Regions from separate parts of the Paenibacillus sp. BR2-3 genome, predicted to be linked through region 1. Evidence: riboswitches for the same ligand, from Rfam matches in the RefSeq annotation. Region 1 holds a riboswitch; the other holds the start of a gene.

Region 1 (12,124 bases):
CCGGTGTTAACGCGCTTACCGGGACATCCTGTGGAATCTTGAAGTGTTCACAGACCGATTTCAGAAACTGCGGATAGTAGTTCGATGTGCTGCCGGTCCAGGCCAGAAAAGCACCATCCGAAATGGATTTCTCGGCGTCTGGAATTAGCAAGTCAGGATCGACCACCATTTTCACTCCGAGTCCGTCACATTCCGGGCAGGCACCAAACGGGCTGTTAAAAGAGAACATGCGCGGTGCAAGCTCTTCTATACTGAATCCGCATACCGGACAAGCAAAGCTTGCACTGAACAAAAGCTCTTCCTGGCCTATGATATCAACGATAATTTGTCCGCCGGACAGCTTGAGCGCTGTCTCCAGTGAATCGGTCAGCCGGGTCTCCACATCATCCTTAATGACAATACGGTCCACAACTACCTCAATCGTGTGTTTTTTGTTTTTTTCAAGCTCAATCTCTTCCGATAAATCCCGCTGCTCGCCGTCTACGCGTACACGAACAAAACCTTGCTTGGAGATATCAGAGAAAAGCCCCTTATGCTCCCCTTTGCGTCCCGAAATAATGGGTGCAAGAATTTGCAGCCGGGTCTTCTCGGGGTACTGCATAATACGGTCGACCATTTGCTCCACGGTCTGGGAGGTGATTTCAATCCCATGCTCCGGACAGTGCGGATGACCCACCCGGGCAAAAAGCAACCGCAAATAGTCATAGATCTCGGTAACCGTCCCGACTGTAGAGCGCGGGTTGCGGCTCGTTGTCTTCTGATCGATAGATATCGCCGGTGACAAGCCCTCTATAGAATCGACATCCGGCTTCTCCATTTGTCCCAAAAACTGGCGCGCATAAGCCGATAGTGATTCTACATAACGCCGCTGCCCTTCCGCATAAATGGTGTCGAACGCGAGCGAGGACTTGCCCGAACCGCTCAGTCCCGTCAGCACGACGAAGCGGTCACGGGGTATCGTCACGTCAATGTTTTTTAGATTGTGCGCCCTCGCGCCTTTAATTACTATGTTTTCGATCGCCAACGGTAACATCTCCTTCTTTTCGATCCCTCCCAAACCCTCCCTTAGCCAAGGGAGGGCCCCAAGGGTTGCACCCTCTGGACACCCGCAAATGAAGTGACTAAGGAGACGGGGGGGGGGACGGTATTTAGATACTTAAGTGCCGGGAGCGCTTGTCCCTTACGGGACCGCTTGAACTTTGGGCGCTGCCTACGGAGCGTTGTTGTGCTGCTGCGTTCGCAGAAGCGCTCTCCCTGCGGGATACGCTAACTTTTAAAGAATTAGTGCGGTGATGTGCGGTTATTTGATACTTCGTGCGCAGAAGCGCTCTCCCTGCGGGAATCGCTAACTTTTAAACACTAATTCGGCGTTTATGTGGCTACTGCGTGCCTAGAAGCGCTCTCCCTGCGGGAATCGCTAACGGCTTGCTTACTCGGCCCGCAACTCCAGCAGAGCATCACGCAGCTCGGCGGCGCGTTCGAACTGCAGATTCTTGGCGGCGTCTTTCATTTCGGCTTCCAGACGCTGCATCAGGCTCTGACGGTCTTTCTTATTCAACTTGCCGCCGACGCCTGTAAGGTAATCGGCTTTGGATTCCGCGACTTTCGTCGCTTCGATGATTTCGCGCACTTTTTTATTAATTGTTGTCGGTGTTATTCCATGCTTCTCATTATACGCGATCTGCAGCTCACGGCGGCGGCGGGTTTCACTCATCGCCTTCTCCATGGAGTCCGTGATCTTGTCGCCGTACAGCAGCACTCGGCCCTCAGAGTTACGGGCAGCACGGCCAATCGTCTGAATTAATGACCGCTCCGAGCGGAGGAAGCCTTCCTTATCAGCATCGAGAATAGCTACCAGGGATACTTCCGGTAAATCCAGTCCTTCTCTCAGCAAGTTAATGCCGATGAGCACGTGGAAGGTCCCCAGTCGCAGATCACGCAGGATCGCCATTCGTTCCAGTGTCTTGATGTCAGAATGTAAATAACGCACCTTGATACCGATTTCCTTAAGGTAATCGGTCAGGTCCTCGGACATTTTCTTCGTCAGGGTTGTAACCAGTACACGCTCATCCCGATCAATCCGGGCACGAATCTCGCCGATCAGATCATCGATCTGACCTTCGGTCGGACGAACCTCGATAATAGGGTCCAAGAGACCAGTTGGACGGATGATTTGCTGGACCATAGTGTCGCAATGCTCCATTTCGTACGGTCCCGGCGTAGCCGATACATAGACGATCTGCTTTACTTTTTCTTCGAACTCTTCAAATTGCAGCGGCCGATTATCAAGCGCGGATGGGAGGCGGAAGCCATGCTCAACCAGAACCGTTTTGCGCGCCCGGTCACCATTGTACATCGCACGTATTTGCGGCAGTGTTACATGGGATTCATCAATAACGATAAGCATATCATCCGGAAAATAGTCCATAAGTGTATATGGGGTTGCTCCCGGCTCACGGAACGTAAGCGGTCCGGAATAGTTCTCGATCCCTGAACAGAAGCCGACTTCCTTCATCATCTCGATATCATAACGTGTCCGCTGCTCCAGACGCTGCGCCTCCAAAAGCTTGCCTGCATCACGAAGCACAGCCAGCCGCTCTTCCAGTTCACGTTCAATGTTGACAAGCGCCACACGCATCGTCTCTTCTTTGGTGACAAAGTGCGACGCCGGAAAAATAGCGACATGATCGCGTTCCCCGATCAATTCACCGGTCAGAACATCAATCTCTGTAATCCGCTCAATCTCATCGCCGAACAATTCTACACGAATCGCATGCTCCCCTTGGGATGCCGGGAAAATCTCTACCACATCCCCGCGCACACGAAAAGTACCGCGCACAAAGTTAATATCGTTGCGCTGATACTGGATATCGACAAGCCGGCTTAGAATCTGGCTGCGAGGCTTCTCCATTCCTACACGCAGCGACAGCAGTAAACTGCCGTACTCTTGCGGTGATCCCAGGCCGTAGATACAGGATACGCTTGCTACAATAATAATATCGCGCCGTTCAAACAATGAACTGGTCGCAGAGTGACGCAGCTTGTCAATCTCTTCATTGATACTGGAATCCTTCTCGATATAGGTATCGGAGGACGGAATATACGCCTCCGGCTGATAGTAGTCATAGTAGCTGACAAAATAGTCTACCGAATTATTAGGAAAAAAGTCCTTGAACTCACTCGCCAGCTGCGCGGCCAAGGTTTTGTTATGCGCAATAACGAGCGTCGGACGGTTAAGCTTGGAAATCATCTGCGCGATGGTAAAGGTCTTGCCCGTACCTGTCGCTCCCAGCAGCGTCTGGTGCTTCTTGCCCTCCCGGATGCCTTGTAATAATTCCTCTATGGCATGAGGCTGATCGCCCTGGGGTGTATATTCGGACTGCAGATCAAAAGTCTGCTTACTGATGACAAGATCACTCATTTGCCCGTCTCCCCTCAATACTCTAAAATAGTTTAATATATTAATATAGAGCCTTTATTCAATTGTTGTCTTATTTCACACTCTCCATACGATAGTGAAAAATATACAATATAAGAATACTTGTTCCCGTTCATTATACATTGTTGCCCGGAACGATGCAAACCATAATATAGTTCAGAATAGGAGCACGAAATATGGATATTACCTCAATAATCGGCATACTGGCCGGACTGGCCGCCATAATCGGAGGCTTCTTCTGGGAAGGAGGAAGCCTTACGGGCTTACTGCAGCTCAACGCCGCTTTAATTGTTTTTGGCGGTACATTTGCCGCGGTTTTGATCAGTTTCCCTGCAGCCAAGCTGCGTACCATCCCCGCCGCACTTCGGATGGCCTTTGGGCGAAGCACGGAGAATATGGAAGAAAAGGCGGAAGAGATTATTGCCATGGCGGCCATCACGCGCCGCGCTGGTGTTCTTGCATTGGAGCAGAAAGCGGAAGAGCATCCCCACCATTTTACCCGTGAGGGACTGCAGTTGATTGTTGACGGCACCGATCCAGACCAGGTCCGGCAGATTCTTGAGCTCGAAATGGATGCTGTGGAGTTGAAATATGAAGGTTATACCAAGATCTTTGAAGCCGCCGGAGGGTATGCGCCCACCATGGGCATTATCGGTACGGTAATGGGCCTTATCCGTGTTTTGGGCAATCTTACGGACCCATCTCAGCTAGGTCCTTCTATCGCTGTTGCTTTTACCGCTACACTATATGGCGTTGCCAGTGCTAATCTTATTTTTTTACCCATTGCCTCCAAAATCAAATCGCGCAGCCAGAGCCGTATACAGTCCTTGGAAATGCTGCTTGTCGGCATCCTTGCCCTGCAGAACGGGGAGCATCCCCTGCTGGTTCGCAAAAAGCTGGCCTCCTTTGTCACCGACTCCCACTCCGAAGACATGGCAGATAACAAAAGAGGTCTCTCATGAGACAGCGGGGCCGAAGAAAAACACGAATCACCGGACAGGAAATCCGTGATCGCTGGATGATTACCTATGCGGACCTAATTACATTATTGTTGATTTTTTTCGTCATCTTGTATGCAATGAGCAGTCTGGATGGAGCCAAATATGGGATTGTCACCGATTCATTGTCGCAGTCTTTCCACTCCGGAAATTCTGTGCTGGACGGTGGAAATGGTGTTCTCGACTCCAGTCAAGGGAAAACTCCGACAGCAGAATCAGGAGCCTCGGGGCAGTCTGCGGGTAACGGTACAGGTGCTAGAAGTGGAGAGGGTTCGAACGGGTCAGCAGAGCCTTCAGCACGCGAACTGGCTTTCAAGGAACAGGAGGCGCGGCTTGGCGAGCTAATGGGAGTCATCAAGAAATATGTGCAGGATAACAATCTGGGAGATCAGATATTTGTAGAAGACAAGCCGCAGGGCATTGCCATTACCTTGAGTGACCGTTTTCTGTTCGACGTGGGGGATGCTGCTCTAAAAGCCCCTTCTCTTCCTGCTCTCCGCAAGCTGTCCGGTTTATTTGGCGGGATCGGCGCTGTGATCAGCATTGAAGGCCATACCGACAATACACCGGTATTGTCTTCTGCTTATAAGGACAACTGGGAGCTGTCCGGTGCACGTGCGCTGTCTGTACTGCGCTTTTTTCTGGAAAAGCAGGGTCTGAACCCAAAAGAGTTCCAATATGCAGGATATGCCGATACCCGGCCCGCCGCTGATAATTCAACGGAAACCGGACGGCAGAAAAACCGCCGGGTTGAGATTATTGTGCTGCGTCAGCTGCAGGAGGAATAGTAGAGTATAAACCTAAGTTAGTCGAGAGTCCTAGCTCGCGCGATGTACGACATGCAGGATTTCAACCCTCTTCAAGCGTTTATTCGCTGAATTGTTGCACAACGTGCAGGATTTCGAACCAATTCAGGATTTGAGCTCGCTCAGTGGTATTGAAGAATATGGCCAGTATCAGTCAATAGTATTATTCAGTATTTTTCTATACACTTTTTCGCTATATTCCTTTAAATGCTACTTTTTTCTACAATTTATCATGGGGTAATAACGAAAAAACAGGACTTGCAGAGGATTATCCTCCTATAAGTCCTGTCGATATGCATTACTTATGTGTCGTAATAGTTAGTTATTCTCCAACCAGTTCACGATAAGCAGCAGCATCAAGCAGCCCTGCCGCAGCGTCGGCAAGCTCGCCTTCGATTTCTACTTCAAAAATCCATCCCCCGCCGTAAGGCTGGTCGTTAATAAGCTCCGGACTGGCCTCGAGTGCATCGTTAATCTTGGTCACCGTTCCCGAAACCGGGGAATATAATTCAGATACCGTCTTCACGGATTCTATGCTGCCTACGCTGTCTCCGGCGGTTATTGCCGTACCAAGTTCAGGAAACTCCACGAACACGATATCACCGAGCAAATGCTGGGCATGATCTGTAATCCCTATACGTACAACCCGTCCTTCTGCCTGCTGTGCCCATTCGTGTTCCTCGCTGTATAGCAGGTTGTCTAACACCTCACTCATCCCATGCCGCCTCTTTTCCAAATTTGGAGTTGTAAAATTAGTTATAGACTAAGTTATCGCCCCTCATCGTGTCAATATAACTGACAGGAAAATTAAATTTGTCATCTTTTTGACGTTTTTTGGTTGACAGTGAGACTACATACCCGTTTTAATGGATACATAGAAAATAATACGTTTTGCGAATGATGGCATAGGGAGAGACTGTCTCACTGGAAGACGGCGCCGAAGGAGTAAGCTCTGCGAAGGGTGAATCTCTCAGGCAAAAGGACCTTTGCCGGACGCATCTCTGGAGAGCATCAGGCGTTACTTAGGCGCCCGGTCACCAACGGGGAAACCTGCCAGTCTTGTCAGGCAGGGTAACTCTCAGGTACAAAGGACAGAGCGGAAGATCAAGTTATGCGATGATGCATATCTGTCTTCCGTCTGTCCTTTTTCGTATGGAATCAGACCAAGGGGAGTGACGACATGGATGCTTTGAAAAGAACACCTTTTTATGACCTCTACTCCGCTTTTCCGGAGTCCAGATGCATTGATTTCGGCGGCTGGGAGCTGCCGGTGCAGTTTACAGGTATCGTGAAGGAACATGAGGCGGTGCGGCAAAGCGCCGGTCTCTTCGATGTATCGCATATGGGCGAGTTCATGGTAACAGGGGCAGGAGCGGAAGCTTTTATCCAAAAGATGACGACTAACGATGTCACCCGTCTCACGGACGGCGGAGCTCAATACACGCTGATGTGTTACCCGGACGGCGGTGTCGTGGATGATCTTCTCGTATACCGCCTCGGTGAAGGCCGATATATGCTCGTTGTGAATGCCTCCAACATCGACAAGGATTTTCAGTGGCTGCAGGAGCACCTTCCGTCAGGTGAGGATGTATCCCTTACTAATGTTTCTGACGAGACCTTACTGCTGGCGCTGCAAGGCCCTTTGGCCGAGACGATTCTTGCCACAGTTACCACTGCGCCTCTCGCGGAGCTGAAGCCTTTCCACTTCATCGAACGAGCCACAGTCTGCGGCGCTGAGGTTCTCCTCTCCCGCACCGGATATACCGGCGAGGACGGCTTTGAAATCTACGCACCGCTGAATACTGCGGAGACGCTGTGGAACGGACTGCTGGCGGCTGGTGTTCCGCACGGGCTGACGCCTGCTGGACTTGGCGCACGCGATACGCTGCGTTTTGAAGCCAAGCTGCCATTATACGGCCAAGAATTGTCAGCAGATATTACACCTCTTGAAGCAGGCATGCAGTTCTTCGTGAAGCTGGACAAAGAAGATTTCATCGGCCGGGGTGCGCTCCTGCAGCAGAAAGCGGCCGGTCTCCCCCGCCGACTCGTGGGACTGGAAATGATTGACCGGGGCATTCCGCGCTCCCATTATCCAGTGTATGCAAATGGAGTCACGATCGGGGAGGTCACAACCGGAACCCAATCCCCGACGCTGAAGCGCAATCTCGGATTGGCGCTGCTGGATGCCGCCTATAGTGAAATAGGTACAGAGGTTTATGTGGAGATTCGCGGCAAGCAGTTGAAATCTGTCGTGGTCAAAGCCCCTTTTTACAAAAAAATCCAAGGAGTGAAGCCGCAATGAAGCACCGTTATCTGCCGATGACAGAACAGGACCGCATAGAGATGATGGAAACGGTTGGTATTCAGTCCATAGATGAGCTGTTCTCCGATATTCCCCAAGCTGTGCGTTATCAAGGAACGATGCCCATGTCTGAGGCACTTGATGAATACGCATTGCTGCGACATATGAAACAACTGGCTGACAAAAACGCCGACTTCGATACGCATGCGAGCTTCCTCGGCGCCGGATTGTATGATCATCACATCCCGGTGGTCATTAACCATGTGATTTCCCGCTCTGAATTCTATACCGCATATACACCTTACCAGCCGGAGATCAGCCAGGGTGAGCTGCAGGCCATCTTCGAATTCCAATCCTACATCTGTGAACTGACCGGTATGAAGGTAGCGAATGCCAGCATGTACGATGGCGCCACAGCTTTCTCTGAAGCAGCGGTTCTCGCAGCCGGTGCCACGAAACGCAAAAAACTGATCGTCTCCCGCACGGTCCATCCGGAAGCTCGGCAGGTGCTCCGCACTTCAGCCAATGCCTGGGGACTGGATGTCGTGGAAATTGACTGTAAAGACGGAGTTACTGATCTGACAAAGCTTGCTGCAGCAATTGATGGTGATACAGCTGCAGTGTTGGTACAGTCGCCTAACTTTTTTGGCTGCATCGAGGATGTTGGCGCAATTGAGCCGTTAATTCATGCCGTTAAAGGATTACTTGTCGTCAGCGCCAACCCGATTGCTCTCGGCGTACTGGAAGCCCCGGGCAAGCTCGGTGCCGATATTGTTGTCGGCGATGCCCAGCCGCTCGGCATTCCGGCTTCCCTCGGCGGTCCAACCTGCGGCTTCTTCGCGGTAGCCGAGCCTCTGATGCGCCGCATGCCGGGCCGTATCGTCGGCCAGACGGTGGATCGGAGCGGCAAACGAGGCTTCGTGCTAACCCTTCAAGCCCGGGAACAGCATATCCGCCGCGAAAAGGCCACGTCCAACATTTGCTCCAACCAGGCGCTGCTGGCGCTTTGCGCTTCCGTCTACTTGTCTGTTATGGGCAAGGAAGGCATGCGTGAAGTCGGGGAGCTCAATATCCGCAAGAGCCATTATGCTGCCGCGAAGCTTGGGGAGTTAAGCGGTGCAGAACATACCTTCTCCGCCCCGTTCTTTAATGAATTCGTCATCAAGCTCCCGGAAGGAAGCAGCGTGAGTGCCGTAAATTCCAGGCTGCTTAAGGAAGGTTATCTCGGCGGCTACGATCTGGGCCGGGATTATCCCGAGCTTGCCGGACATATGCTCATTGCCGTAACCGAAAAAAGAAGCAAGTCAGAGATCGATCAATTCGCAAGCGCACTGGAGGGCTGTGTATGAAACCGGAACAAAGTCTGATTTTTGAACTGAGCCGCCCCGGACGCTCGGCCTATTCCCTGCCTCAGTGCGATGTGCCGCAGGATGAGAGCATAGAGTCGCTGATCCCGGAAGGACTGCTGCGCAGCCAGCCTGTGGTTTTGCCGGAAGTATCCGAGGTAGATGTCATCCGCCACTACACCTCCCTTTCCCGCCGCAACTTCGGTGTAGACAATGGCTTTTATCCACTCGGTTCCTGTACGATGAAATATAACCCGAAGATCAATGAGGATGTGGCCCGCTTCCCCGGCCTGGCCAAGATTCACCCGTACCAACCGGAGGAGAGCATCCAGGGAGCACTTGAACTGATGTACACGCTGCAAAAAGATCTGGCTGCCTTAACCGGCATGGATGCCGTCTCCCTCCAGCCTGCCGCAGGTGCTCACGGCGAATGGACCGGCCTGATGATGATCCGCGCATACCATGAGAGCCGCGGCGAGACCCGGACCAAAGTCATCGTGCCGGATTCCTCGCACGGAACCAATCCGGCCAGTGCCGCTGCCGCCGGACTGGACACCGTAACGATCCCATCCAACGATAAAGGGATGGTTGATCTCGCGGCGTTAAAAGCAGCCGTCGGCGGTGATACAGCTGCTCTGATGCTGACCAACCCCAGCACATTAGGATTGTTCGAGACGCAAATCGTGGAGATTGCCGCTATCGTGCACGAAGCAGGCGGTTTGCTCTATTACGATGGAGCGAACTCCAACGCCATCATGGGGATTACCCGCCCCGGCGATATGGGCTTTGACGTTGTGCATTTGAACCTGCATAAGACGATGAGCACCCCGCACGGCGGCGGTGGCCCCGGATCCGGGCCTGTCGGCGTAAAAGCCAGACTCATTCCTTTCCTGCCCCAGCCTACCGTAGCCAAGAACGAGGACGGCAGCTTCTCACTCGACTCCGGCGGCCCGGAATCGATCGGGCGCGTCAAAGCTTTTTACGGCAACTTCGGCATTCTCGTCCGCGCCTACGCCTATATCCGCACCTACGGACCGGATGGATTGCGTGAAGTCTCGGAGAACGCCGTATTAAACGCCAACTATATGATGCATCGCCTGGCGCCGTATTTTGAAATTCCCTATCCGGGCGTATGCAAGCATGAATTCGTAATGTCCGGCAAAAATCTCAAGCCATATGGTGTCCGCACGCTGGATGTAGCCAAACGGCTGCTCGACTTCGGCTACCACCCACCAACTGTGTACTTCCCGCTCACGGTAGAGGAATGCATGATGATTGAGCCTACGGAGACGGAAAGCAAGGAGACGCTGGACGGCTTCATCGAGACGATGATCCAGATTGTGAAAGAAGCCAAGGAAACGCCGGAGGTTGTAATCAATGCACCACATACGACGGAGATCAGCCGTCTGGATGAGACACAGGCTGCACGCAGGCCGGTGCTTAATTGTTCTTGCGGGTGAACCCAGTAGATAAATAGGTAAAATTAAAAGCGGCTAATCCAGAAGTCTTTAATTAGACTTTTGGGATTAGCTGCTTCTTTTTCAATAAAATTGAAGTGCTATACCATACCATTCGGAAAATGAATTACAGCAAGGGATGTTTTTTTCTTAGTTCATTCGTATAAAATATATTGGACACTTTATCTATGAGCCACCGAATACGAAAGGAGTATCACATGATCATTCGACTCGGAAATTTGACTTTATTACTAGGCATTCTTATGGCTTTAACATCTTTAATGCTATTTGATGTTAACTTCGCATTCTTCATTATAATGACTTACTCCGTCTTGATTTTTGCGGGGTGCCGATTTATAAAAACAAATGTGAATATCATTCCTTTGCTTACTATCAGTATATCATTTCACTTATACAACCTACTATACATAATACTAAATAAGGCAGACGTTATAGATTTGTACTCGGTGGACTGGAGATTAGAAGTGCAGCTAGTTTTCCCCATGCTTTTTGGTTTCTTGATTAAAGTTATAGTAAAGCAATATCAAAGACACAAAGCTTGATGCACTGCGAAAGCAGTCAAAGGAAATCAGTAAGCTTTCTTTAAAAACTTTCCTATCCCTGGAATCGCTCATGTCGTGGTCCACAAAACAACAAAAAAAGATGTCATTATAGCTGATACAGGCAAAGGGTTTATTTGCTCATTTGTTTGGATTACTCATTCCTGAGAGAAGAATTTGGGAGGTGAATACATGATTAAAAATGAGGATTTGGATAAACTGGCTTCTAAGATGGGGCCGTTATTTATTATACTTCTTTTGCTCGTAACAGTTCATGTCATTACCTATATTATTCAAGGAGCAACACGTCTTGTTCAGCAAACCTATCAGTTGGGTTATGGCTTTGGATCTTTAATAGAAAAACTATTCTAAAGACAGTCATAATTGTTATATTGCTCCTGATCACTGCGGTGATTATCCGTGTATCCATTAATATAGCTGGCAACTCCGCTGCGTTAAGGCATTACCTATCTTACTTCATTCTCATGACTTACTCCGTGATTTTTGTTAGTTAGTCTTGAATCTTCTTTAGAAGAGGTCATGCTTTTCTATTAAAAGGAGCGATTATTCGAATGAAAATTAATGTTGAAGCTTTTCACAAAAGATACTTAAGAACCCTTCCATTCTTGCTTTTATTTTCGCTATTTCTGCTAACTTTCTCAAACAGAATCTTTTCAATAATATCTTTCTTAATAATTGTAGGAAACGCTTTGTATATTATTTTGAAAATTCTAACTTATAAGATGAAAAGGAGGGGTAGGGAGTAACAATGAATACAATAAAAATAATACTTGCAATAAATTTTGCAATGGCTTTTTGTCTCTTTTTTTAAAACCCGAAAGCACCTTCACAGTTGTAGATTTTTGTCGTAAATTTAATGTTTTCGTAGACTGTTTTTCCATGAAAAGAAGGATAATCTTTCCTCTCATTATTGCATATTTTATATGGTTACTAATAGGTATTTTGAGTGAATTAACTGATTTGCCAATAACAAAAATGATGGATAAACATGAACCACTCACTACAATAATAGTATCATCCGGTATTCTTGGTTTGGAGTATCACCGGTATAAAAGTTGGATCAGTGGGAAATGGTGATGTTGTCACCCATATCAATCCTTGCATTAATTCTCTCCATAAACCATTCAGTTATGCCTAAAATGCTTGAGAATACAATCTTCTTTTTATTCATCCTATTTCACCCTTCATTATATAA
Region 2 (12,124 bases), 410 kb from region 1:
ATGGTTTGGCGCTGCATGCCATCAAGCTTGTATTTCAGTACCTGGAAAAATCATTTCAAACGGCTGACCCGATTGCTCGTGAGAAAATGCATAATGCGTCAACGATCGCCGGAATGGCTTTCGCAAATGCCTTCCTCGGCATTAACCACAGCTTGGCGCATAAATGGGGCGGAGAATACCATACGGCACACGGCCGTACAAATGCAATTCTGATGCCGCATGTCATTCGGTATAATGCCCAGAAGCCGTCAAAATTCGCGTCGTTCCCGAAATACCGCTATTTCATCGCCGATGAGCGTTATGCGGAAATCGCCAGAATGCTCGGATTGGCAGCCCGCACCACGGAAGAGGGGGTTAACAGCTTGATTATGGCTGTTCGCAAGCTGAACCAATCGCTCGACATTCCGGAGAAATTCCAGGATCTCGGCTTCGATCCGTCCGATTTTGAATCGAAGGTCGACTATCTCGCCGATCGCGCCTTCGAGGACCAATGCACAACGGCCAATCCCCGCATGCCCCTAGTCAAAGAACTTGCGGATATTTATCGGAATGCCTTTTTCGGGAAATTTTAATATTGTTGTTCAAAAGAAGCCCTCCTTTGAATGGTTGCTCGAAACATCCATTTTACCAAGGGGAGGCTTTTTTGAACGAAAGACGACCACCAAAGGATGGACGCCTTATAGCCTAAAAAGCCACCAGCCAGATTATGGTTGATGGCGTTTCTTCTAACTCAATGGAGCCGAACTGTGGCTGTCAACAGCAGCGGGCCGCGTTTGCCGGCCTCCAGCACCTCGTCCACCAGATCCTTGCCCGGCTTGAACAGGTTGATGCGTCCGCCAAGCATTAGAATGACTTCGGCCGATCTGCATGTTGTGGAAGAACGATTGAAGTTTGCGGTTTTCTTAACTGGCATTTGCCGCTTCCTTGCACTGCGCTTTCTCTTCTTCTTACTCCCTTGCATCAGACCAGACAAGATGGATAAGGCGATAATAGCTACTATAAATCCAATAATCGATGTCATATATGCTCCTTAGAAAAAATAATATTATTGCGCAGCTTCTGCCACTATCCGATTTAATTGTCCCTCTATGTAGTCCCTCAGTTTTCTTCAATCCGCGCTTCCCCATCGTATCCTTATATTCCTCGTAATCCGCATAAATCTGCATGCGCTCCGGGTCATAATTCAAGTCATTGCCAATGATCACTCCGACATAATCGAACTCCAAGCCCTGCGAGGTGTGTACACAGCCAATCTGCTCCAATCCATGCTTATAAGCTCTTCATTCATCTTCGTACTCCTGTCATGACTAATAGAGTTATGAAATCAACCACGCAATAAGTAACACAAAAAAGAGGCAGTTCTCCCCTGTGCCGGGGATACGCCTCTGATTGGTCAGGTCACGGCCATGCTTTGGCCTTGTTATATGCATCTTATATAAATTTATTATGGGATGGGGAAATAGTCAAACACTGGTTATGTGGAAGCGTTGCCTCTTAAAATTTCTCTCAGCACATTTTTAGCCAGCCGTATCTTCTCTTCATTTGCTTCACGAAGCAAACCCACAATGTCTTGAAAATCGTTCTCCGCTGATGTAACCACCATCTCTTCATTCACATATGCAAATAGCTGAATCAAATTGACTTCAAGAGACTCTGCAATCTTATTCAAGTTTAATAAAGATACGTTCTTCTCGCCGCGTTCAATCTGCCCTATGTATGAAAAATGAAATCCGCCCTTCTCTCCGAGAGCTTCTTGGGACAAACCCCTCTCTTTCCGAAGAGCACGAATCCGGGTTCCTACGAGCTTCAATATTTCCTTATCCTTCACGGTATTCACCTCTCCATGTCAAAAGTTTAGACAAGTTTCATCAAGGTAAACACCAAACTATAAATATCATTATTCTGGCGGCAAAAGGGCTCAGGTGAAATTAAATCGCCGGCTTTTACTTCCACAAGGCATTTAAGTAGGGATTGTTATAAGAAATGTTGTGCCTTTGCCCTTTTCACTATCGACTTCAATGATTCCTTTAACTTTATTGATTGCACTGTAGGCCATGAGCATACCAAGACCCGTTCCTTCTTCTTTTGTAGAATAATACGGCTTACCCAGACGCGATATTTCTTCCTTTGTCATTCCAATTCCTGTGTCCTGTATACGGATAATGATATTTTGCTTTCTTTCCGATATATCAATGAATAGAGTACCGCCGCCACTATCTTTCATTGCTTCGATACCGTTTTTATATAGATTAATTAAACATTGCTGGATTTGGTTCCGATCATAACTTTTATTTAACGAGTTGTTGAAACTAAATTGGACCTCCACTTGATGGATCGTGGCATAAGGTATAATGAGATTTTTTGTATACTCTGACTCCACTTTCATGTTGGAATAAAGCATGTTTTCGGATTGTGGCTTGGCAAATGAAAGATAATCGCTAACTATTTTTTCCGCTCGATTTAGTTCTTGTAAAGATAATTCTATATATCCTTTTTCCTTCTGTGTTATGGTTTTTGATTTATTTAAAAGTTGTAGAAAACCACTGGTAACCGTAAGCGGATTTCTTATTTCGTGAGAAACACTGGCCGCTAACTCACTGACGACATTTAATCTTTCCGATTGTAGAATCCGGTCACGATTTTTAATATTAGTAATGATCTGCTCTATTAAGAGCATAATGATGCTCATCACCCCAACATAAGTCGTTAATGCATGAAAGGTGAGAATCCAGAATTGTCTATCTAATGTCCCCAAAATAATACTTAAAATGATTAGGTAAACTCCCATGGTAAGAAAAGAAATAACGGTTGCCACTATTTTTCGGCTTTTAGAATTTAGTTTTAAAAACTTTTTACTTACTAACGGTACCAGAATAAATACAGCTGTTGAAAAAAGAAACGAATAAATAGTCCCATCGCCACCTAAATAAAACCGGTAGATATTTAATATTAAATATAACGGGAGAACATTCTTGTATCCTCCATAAAGTGCCACGATAATAAACGGAATGTATCTTAAATCAAAAATAAATCCGATTTCCAGTTTAATAGGTTTGGCAATACAAAGAATCATCGTCACTGCCGATAGTACAATAAGAATTTTTCTATTATACGAATGTGGTCTATTTTCAAAAAAAATGAGAACTATTACAACGGGAAAGAGTAAAAACAAGAAGTTCAACAGTAAGGTTTCAAACAAGGCATAACTCCCTTTCGGCCTCTCTTGCTAAAAAAGAATATATCTCACGTTTTGGGCTTTATTATAAACATTACGCTAATTTAATATTATAAGTAAAGTTAGACCAGTTAACTATTAAAATAGACACTTCTATAAAAATACTTTGCTCACTGAACCTTAAACTTGAATATTTACTGCATGATTTGCTCGTAATAACACTTTGTTTAGCGAATCAGCACTACCTTTGTCACCCGTGAAGGGAGTCGCTTAATAACAGCGAATTATTTACAACAAAACACCCGAAGCGGAGGAATTAAAATGGATATTTTGAAAACGAAGGATGCCGCAGATCTGCTTTCCGTTAGCCAAACTACTATTAAACGTTGGGCCTTCAATTTCCCTAATTTCTTTCAAAAGGACCGGTTTGGCCACTATATATTCTCGGAGCAGGAAATTGGCCTTCTCATTCATATTAAAGACCGAATCGATCACGGGGAAACGTTGGAACGCATTAATCTCGTAACGAACAAGCAGCCACCAGAGCCACTGCAAGATAAGAGTCCCCTGCACACACATGATAAATCTATAAAAGATATGGTTTACCGCATTGATTATATCGAACGCTCACTTAATCAGAAAGCTGACGAAATCGTCTCGATACAGCTGCTCCAGCAGCGCGAGGAACTCGAAGACCTACGCCAGATGATCAAACAATTAGCTGCATCCTTAGAAACTATTCAGAAGCCAAGCAGCAAAACCCACTCATCACGTGAAGAGATTCACCCGACTGCAGTCGCCATGCTTCAGGCTCCGCCAAGGAAGCGCAGCCTTTTGCGCTCTTTTTTCTCATTCCTCTAAGGTTTTTCTTGATTTGAACTGTATTATACGTCCGTCTTCATGGTTGCTTCCTGTTCGCTAATTTCTCTTGGGCGAGACGGATTTCTCGGAGAAATTCGTATCTATTATGATTCTTTAAACTTTGATTTAATGGGGAGTAACAGATCCAATTGTACACATTTATCCATTTCCTCATTGCATATATAATATTGATTGATGTAATTTAAATGATTCTTCCAGAGAACCATACATGCAATCGGGATCGCGGATGCTACTTATGAAAAAGCTTATTACTTATTCTCGGGCAATCTGGAGTTGAACCTAGAGCTGATCAGCCTGTGAATGTTTTTTACTCGCAGGCGCAAACCAACCGAGAAGGGCTATCGCAACCAACACACCATAGAAGATTAGGGTCCAGGCTGTGCTATGCGGAAAATGATAATCCAGCACACCAATATCTTCATGGGCCAGGGTAATCACAGTAAGCTTCACGCCGACCCATGCCACGATCGCGTAAGCCGTAGTCTCTAGAGCTGGCCGCTCGGCCAGCAGCTTTACAAACCATGCAGCCGCGAATTTGATCAGGACGAGCCCAGCGATTCCGCCAAGCACGACTACTATGAATTTTCCTCCGTCCATGCCGCCGAAATCACCAAGTGGTGAATCTGGAAGACCCAGTGCCAGAGCTACTGCAGCAAGAATGGAATCAATCGCAAAGGCGAGATCCGCAAGAGCAATTTTTCCTACTGTTGGCCAAAAGCCTTTGCCTGCAGCATCTTTCTTTACGTCCTCGCGAATGTTCTCGTTTTCCTTGCCGAAGCGCGCTTTGATTACGTGCTTTAACCCGAGGTATAGAAGATAAGCAGCTCCAATCGCCTGTATTTGCCAGACGTTCGCAATAAATGATATCGCAAACAGAGCGGCGAAGCGGAAAATAAAAGCCATAATGATCCCATAATTGATGGCTTTCTTCTTCTGCTCCTCCGGTAAATGCTTCGCGATAACCGCCAGAACAAGGGCATTATCCGCCGACAGCAAACCTTCCAATCCAATAAGAATCAGTAATGCCCATGCATACTCCAACCAAAGTGAATCCAACAGTACTTCTCCTCTCTATGTTTAGAATGGTGATGACAAAGTCGCCGCTTACAACTAAGTTCACTAAAGCCGTGGATTTCCCGTGTTAAGGGTTTTGATTGTACCGTTACCCTTTGACTATTCTTCCCAAAGACCTTTAAGTCATTATCTTTTCTTTTTTAGCTTGTCCGACTATAATATTCCACCTCGGGGTTGAAAAATACTGTCTCATTTCATTTATTATTATATATAAAGAACACCCTAATCAGATCTATGCTTCCTGCCATATTTTTAGCCAGCATATATGCGTGACTAAGAAAAGCCAGAGTTGGTCCCGAAATACTGGGAGCTACCACGGTCATTGAATTGAGCGATATCCTCTCGATGCTGTCAAACGGGGCAGTCCCTAACAATTGAAACCTCAGATATTATCTATGCGTATGATGGGGTATGTAACGAAAAGAGAGGGGATATTTACATTGTCCATGTTCAAACGTATGCTGGCGAGCGCCGGAATTGGTGCCGCCAAGGTTAATCTTATGCTTCATGAAGATACGGTGAGCGCTGGGGATATCATCAGCGGTGTCGTCCGGATCGAAGGTGGCCGCGTGGATCAGGAGGTCGATGACGTTTACGCTTTTGTCAAAACGCATTATGTGAAGGAACATAATAATTCAAAGACAAATGTGGAAGCAACTTTGGCCAAATTTCTGCTCGCTGAGAAGTTCACCGCAGAGGCGGACAAAGTCTATGAATTCCCCGTCTCCTTTCAGATTCCGGCTTTTACCCCGGTGACAACGGGCAGAACACCCGTGTGGATCCACACCGGCCTTGATATCAAGGAAGCGCTTGATCCGACAGATGAGGATCGTCTTCAAGTCATGCCACATCCGCATTCTGCTATTATTCTAGATGCAGTCAATCAGCTCGGATTCAGACTTCGTGAGGTAAGCTGTGAGCATGCGCCTCATTACGGCAAAATAAACGGGCTGCCTTTTGTCCAGGAGTTTGAGTTTGTCCCTACCTCCATGTTCCGCGGCCAACTGGACGAACTCGAATTCATCTTTTATCCGGATGAGAATGGCGTCAGCTTGCTGATGCAGGTCGACCGTAAGGCACGCGGGCTCGCCGGCCTGTTCGCCGAAGCGCTTGATGCAGATGAGCGTTTTGTAAGACTGCGTTTTGACCGCAGCGACCTTGCTGCAGGAGTACATCACATCGCCGATCAACTGGCTGCTACGATTCGCAGATACGCCTGAGGCTTGGTATAATCCATTAAATAGAATGGCGGCACAAGGAGTTAATCCCTGTACCGCCATTTTTCATGCTGCTTTTTTCTCTTCTTTCCCCTTCTTGCTTCCGAATGAATAGAGCACCAATAATAGAATAAACCACAGAGGTGTGAACAATAAGGCCGGACGTGTATCTTTTGCGAACAGCATAATGATGAGAATTCCGGCAAACAACGTTAAGACCACATAGTTAATAAATGGTGTAAAAGGGGCTTTGAATTTGGATTTAGCCTGTAATTCCGGCCGGGTCTTCTTATACTTGATATGGCATACGAGAACGACCCCCCACACCCAGATGAAACAAATTGCACTGATGGTGGTCACGATGCCAAAAGCCTGCCCCGGAATGATTTTACTCAAGAGCGCTCCCACGGATATGACCAGTGTGGAAATGAACAACGAGTTCCCTGGTACATGGTTTTTGTTCAGTTTGGCAAAATGAGGTGGCGCCTGATCTTTCTTGCTTAAGCTATAGAGAATCCGGCTTGTGGAGAACATCCCGCTGTTACAAGCGGAAGCGGCAGAAGTTAATACGACAAAATTAATAATCCCTGCGGCGATCGGAATCCCTACTAAACTAAATGTTTTAACAAAAGGACTCTCTGACGGATTGAGCTCCGTCCATGGGTTAATGCATAGCAGGACGAACAGCGCGCCAACGTAGAAAAATAGAATTCTTAGAGGAATTTTATTAATAGCCGATGGAATATTTTTTTCGGGATCCGCTGTTTCCGCTGCCGATACACCCACTAATTCCACACCGACGTAGGCGAATACAACCATTTGAAAGGAGAGTAAAAAGCCTGTAATTCCGTTCGGGAAAACTCCCCCATGCTCCCAAAGGTTCTTGACCGTCACAGTTCCTGCATCCGTCTTTAATCCCATCACCAGCAAAACGACCCCGGTGCCAATCAATGCGAGAATCGTGATAACTTTGATTAAAGCAAACCAAAATTCGAGTTCTCCGAAATTTTTCACATTTAATAGATTGAATCCCAATAGAATGATTAAGCAGACGATGGCAGGTACCCACTGCGGGATATCAAACCAATACTGTACATATACGCCGACCGCAATAACATCAGCCATAGCTGTCATGATCCAACAAAACCAATACGTCCAACCGGTTATGAATGCGGCCCGGGATCCAAGATAGTCTTCGGCAATATCCGTAAAAGATTGATAACCCGCTTTAGACAACAGGAGTTCTCCTAGCGCTCTCATTACAAAAAACACGGCGATACCCACGATCAAATACGTAATCATGATAGATGGTCCTGCCTGTTGGATCGCTCTACCCGAACCTAAGAATAATCCCGTACCAATGGTGCCGCCGATGGCGATGAGTTGAACATGCCGGTTTGCCAGCTCTCTTTTTAATTCTTGTTGTGCCATTACCTAGTTCCCCCTTCTGAATGCAAAACGTTAATGCCAATAAAAAAAAGAGATTGGATGTCATCCAATCTCCCGGTTCATAAGAATATTAAATAGTACTTGCCCTGCTAATAACGATCAGCATGACAAATAAATATTCAGTACTCTTCTGTCCTTTTGCCTGAGATTGTGAACCCTTCGGCGCCGCGGTTTCCCGCAGTCTCTCCAGAAGCTGCTCCTGCTATAGTGTGATCCATAGCAATCATAGCTTGCGAATTATGAAGTTAATGAAGCGGTGTTGCCTTTTGTATTTTAACATATTACTTGCGATGTGAGTATTGGGGCAGTGATATAAGTCTCTTTTTTTCAAACCACTTTTTGGGATCGGCAAATGAATTCGTAAAAATTGCCGTTACTTGTGGTAGGGCTCACCGTGCTGTCTACAACGGCGAGTTTAATGAAGGGTAGTCCATGAATATATAGGACTATCCTTTTTTTATTCCTTACAGCAAACCAAACGAGACCTATGGACAGATGGTTGAGCCGAAAATCTGTTTATTCACTTGACGGATATATCAATGATGGATATAGGAGGTAACACAGTGGCTAGAACAAGCCCCTACGAATCTGGTGAGCTTACAGAAAGTATCTTTCTGATTTTGTTGGCAACACTTGAGCCGATACATGGCTATAGAATTATGCAAGTCATTCAAGATATGACTGAGGGCAACGTCGATATCGGCCCAGCAACGATGTATACAACACTTAGAAAGTTAAAGAATGCCGGTTGGATTGCGGAAACTAGTGAGGAAGATTCGAAAATTTCATATCAAATCAGAGACGAAGATAATACTCCTCGAAAATTTCAATAGAAGAATAAGTATAGTTGAAATTGCCAAAAAGCATTTCATTAAGGAGGGTAAATAAATGGCTAAATATCGTATGAGCGGCGGATTGGCAATGGCACCGGTGAGCGATATGAATTTGCTTAAAAAAATGAGTCAAAAGGGCTGGCATGTAACCGGGATGAGGGGCATTTTCTACCGCTTCGAAAAAGGTCTGCCGCATGACTTTGATTATTCCTTGAACTTGGAGGAGCGCATAAATCCTGAAATGATGTCTTTTTACGAAGCCAGCGGATGGACACCCATTGTAGCCGAGAGCGGATATCAGATTTTTAGAGCAAAGGCAGGCTCATCTCCCATATTCAGCGATTCGGAATCCGAAATAGAGCTTCTTAGCAGGAACAGACAACAATATGGCAAGTGGTCCTTGGTTCCGATGAGTTTAATGATAGTCTTCATTATTGTAGCCAACTGGATTGAATGGGACACTTTTATTTTTACCGGGCTGGGGCTATTCATGTTTGTGTGTTTTATTTTTACGTTCCTCCCGTTCATCGGATTTAGCATATCATTGCATAGGAGGAAACGGCAGCAAGGTTAAACAATAGGCGGCAAGCTGTTGGGCCACCCTTTGCAGGAGGCCCCTTCCTTACATTAGCTTATTTTTTACACATTTGATGATTATCGTTGGAGGACTTAATCATGCCTTCATTCCCAAATATTCCATTTTTGGATATACAAGCGGACGAACACGTGGGATTTGCAGGCGGCAGAAAGAAGACACTGCTCCAGCTTTCGAACAGTTTTTTAATAACTTGAGTCTTGCAAAAACACAGATCGTCTAGCCCCAAAGGGCATACTGGTAGCGTGAAGCCAAAAATGGTGTTCAGGCGGTGAGCTTCAACCGTTTCAAAACATCGAAAAGTGGTGTTTTCGCCAATGCCTGCTCGTACACATACACGACCAGTTGTCCAAAGTAATCTTGGCGAATCCGTCTTACGACATCTCCAAACGTTAATTGGGCGTTCGTTTTTGACCATTCATAGCGCTGCAGTTCGACGAAGTTTTGTGTCAAAAATTGAATCACCCAAAACCGCTCGATCGCTTGAAACGACCACAATTGGTAGTGGTCAAAGCCCATTAAATCCTTGAAGTAACGATAGCCGGTCTCGATGTGCCAGCGTACATCATAATAGCGCAGGATGGTCACGACATCCAGACTCTTATCCGTACACAGAATAAAGAAAGGGTTCTTACCGGACTCATACGTGTTCTCCCAAGACATCAGGACGTTGACATTCTCGATATCAGCCACAGGGCCTTCGTATTGGTAAATCCAGTACGTCTCTCGATTCTCCGTGGTAACGGAACGAAGATCAGACTTTCGGACGTACTGGGAGGTAAAATCTGCTAACGATATCCGAATACCCGCAGGAGCGATCAAACGGTTGCTTTTGAGAGCCGCGATAATGTGAAATCCCTTGGCATTACAGGCGTTGACGATTTTCTCGCTCGTATACCAGCTGTCCATCAGTACGTAAACGAGCTCATCATCAGAGGCCGGATAATCCTCGATCATTTGGATGGCCAAGTCATTTTTGCTTTTGAACGGAAGATTATGCTTCTCGCAGTATTCCTTCCGAAAGTAGGGACGGAAATCCCAAGACAGGGAGAAGCCATCGGTCACCAGATGAGACGTGACGAGGCAATGCGACCATTGGCTTTTGCCATCGTCGTGAGCAAAATGAAAGTCCAAGCCTTCCATTCGTTTGGTGCTCTTGTCTTTCTTGCAACTGGTATCATCAATGATGAAGAAACCAGGGTTCGCGTGTCTCCTTTGTTCCGGCGTGATCGACGAATCCGCTCAATTAGAAATTGTATACGCCGCCGCTGAACACGGTTCTTGCACCAGGTGGATTCTTTTAGAAAACGAGTGATACAACTAAGATCCCGGTATTGTCCGGTCTGCTTTCGGATCGAAGTGATCGTTTTGCGTCCTTCTCATAACAGGATGCCGTGCATCAATGAAATCAAATGATTACGTTGCGGACGAAACAGCATCAATTGAAGAGATAAAATGAACTTGACGAGGGGCATGTACGAGGTTACCATATTCCTAGACATCTCCTTTTGGGAATTTGTGGGCGTGGTAACCAACAATTTCTCCAAATCCGGTAGATGTCCTTTTTATTTTTGCACCTTCGACAAAGGTTCTGATTTATCGTCAATTGATCTTATGGATTTACAACAAGTTTTTTGCATAACTCAAGTTAATAAGCTTGGGTCTCCCTGAAGGACAGATCGAGAGCAGATTGATTAGTAATCGACACCGTGATTCAGTGGAACAATTACTATATTTCCATTGATTGACGTTGATCCCTTCGGCTACAAGTATTCCGTGTCTCGCTGTTGTACTATTGTCTGGACTGCTTTCGATTTCCCCTAGTTCCTTAGAAAGATCAGCCAATACCCACTCAATAGACAGGTCGTTTTTTATCGCATATTCAAGTATAGTTATCATTCCAGCGACAAGTTCTCTTCGATACTGCTTCAAATACTGAACGTAATCGCTAAGAACCTCACGCCTTCCTTCCATCAAATCCACTGTATATGTATTGCCTAGAGCAAAGATCCTGAAGTCGTCTATTATATACTTCTCATTTTCCTCAACCCCTTTCATCCAAGAAAGGTTTGTGTACTTCTTAATGCAATCTCTTGATGCTTTATATTGTTTCAATTTTTGATAAGCAACCCCCTTGCAGAGTTGTGAATATTCAATGTAGTAAATCAAAGGTCTGTTATGATTGTTACAAAAATAGGAACTTACTGTTAGTTTCCCAGTAGAGCATCGCAAAGAGCCGACCTCAAATGGATCGGCTCTTTGTCTAGGCGTTGACATTTTCAAATTGGAGTAGAGTATCCATACAGCAGCATGTGGACCCGCAATTGTATCTCAATCTTAACTCATCAGATTTACACTTGCTTCTTCAAGGGAAGGAATTAGAAACTTATGATCAATAGGCGATGACATCACGATCAGGATCGTATATGTCCCATATTTGTCACACTGGTTCCCGAATGCCTCAAGTCCCTGAGTAGAGTCGGACATGACTTTTAACAGATAATTATGCTCTCCACTGATGCGATAGCATTCAACGACATCGGGATGGGCACGGCAGAAATCAAGGAAGGCATGACATTCTCTGGAGTGGAACAGCATGTAGGCAGCGGCCTGTTTTCCGATTTTTTCGGGGGAAATAATAGTCCGGTACTCCTTGATCACCCCTTTTTCCTCCATGCGCTTCACTCTTTCCGTTACTGCGGGCTGGGACAATCCGACGCTTTTCCCCAGTTCCGTCATGGAAATTCTCGCCTGGCTTTGAAGATGGAACAAGATTTGCTTATCAATAAGGTCCATTTTAGACCACTCCTTTAATTCTAAGTTTTATGGTTTGAAATACCTTGCTTTTAAATGTATTAAGTGGATTTTATCTTTATTGGCTTATGTAATCAAGTTAACT

The links. Region 1 has a riboswitch for glycine ahead of gcvT (glycine cleavage system aminomethyltransferase GcvT). Riboswitches for the same ligand answer to the same signal wherever they lie in the genome.
Region 2: it holds a riboswitch for glycine, as region 1 does, so the genes downstream of both, PaeBR_RS23710 (amino acid permease) here and gcvT (glycine cleavage system aminomethyltransferase GcvT) in region 1, are expected to answer to the same signal.

What each region holds. Positions count from the first base shown of each region.
Region 1 covers NZ_CP126311.1:4,533,103-4,545,226, forward strand. The annotation lists gene uvrA (excinuclease ABC subunit UvrA) at 1-1,024, opposite strand, end outside; gene uvrB (excinuclease ABC subunit UvrB) at 1,430-3,421, opposite strand; gene PaeBR_RS21905 (flagellar motor protein) at 3,616-4,401, shown strand; gene PaeBR_RS21910 (flagellar motor protein MotB) at 4,398-5,225, shown strand; gene gcvH (glycine cleavage system protein GcvH) at 5,566-5,958, opposite strand; glycine riboswitch at 6,141-6,239, shown strand; gene gcvT (glycine cleavage system aminomethyltransferase GcvT) at 6,424-7,545, shown strand; gene gcvPA (aminomethyl-transferring glycine dehydrogenase subunit GcvPA) at 7,542-8,894, shown strand; gene gcvPB (aminomethyl-transferring glycine dehydrogenase subunit GcvPB) at 8,891-10,351, shown strand; gene PaeBR_RS21935 (hypothetical protein) at 11,101-11,280, shown strand.
Region 2 covers NZ_CP126311.1:4,938,393-4,950,516, forward strand. The annotation lists gene adhE (bifunctional acetaldehyde-CoA/alcohol dehydrogenase) at 1-572, shown strand, start outside; gene PaeBR_RS23675 (hypothetical protein) at 731-1,021, opposite strand; gene PaeBR_RS23680 (DNA/RNA helicase domain-containing protein) at 948-1,262, opposite strand; gene PaeBR_RS23685 (helix-turn-helix domain-containing protein) at 1,475-1,828, opposite strand; gene PaeBR_RS23690 (ATP-binding protein) at 1,961-3,199, opposite strand; gene PaeBR_RS23695 (hypothetical protein) at 3,497-4,036, shown strand; gene PaeBR_RS23700 (TerC family protein) at 4,337-5,113, opposite strand; gene PaeBR_RS23705 (sporulation protein) at 5,527-6,351, shown strand; gene PaeBR_RS23710 (amino acid permease) at 6,415-7,779, opposite strand; glycine riboswitch at 7,918-7,997, opposite strand; gene PaeBR_RS23715 (PadR family transcriptional regulator) at 8,361-8,630, shown strand; gene PaeBR_RS23720 (DUF2812 domain-containing protein) at 8,686-9,204, shown strand; gene PaeBR_RS23725 (IS701 family transposase) at 9,490-10,455, opposite strand; gene PaeBR_RS23730 (hypothetical protein) at 10,846-11,340, opposite strand; gene PaeBR_RS23735 (Lrp/AsnC family transcriptional regulator) at 11,563-12,021, opposite strand.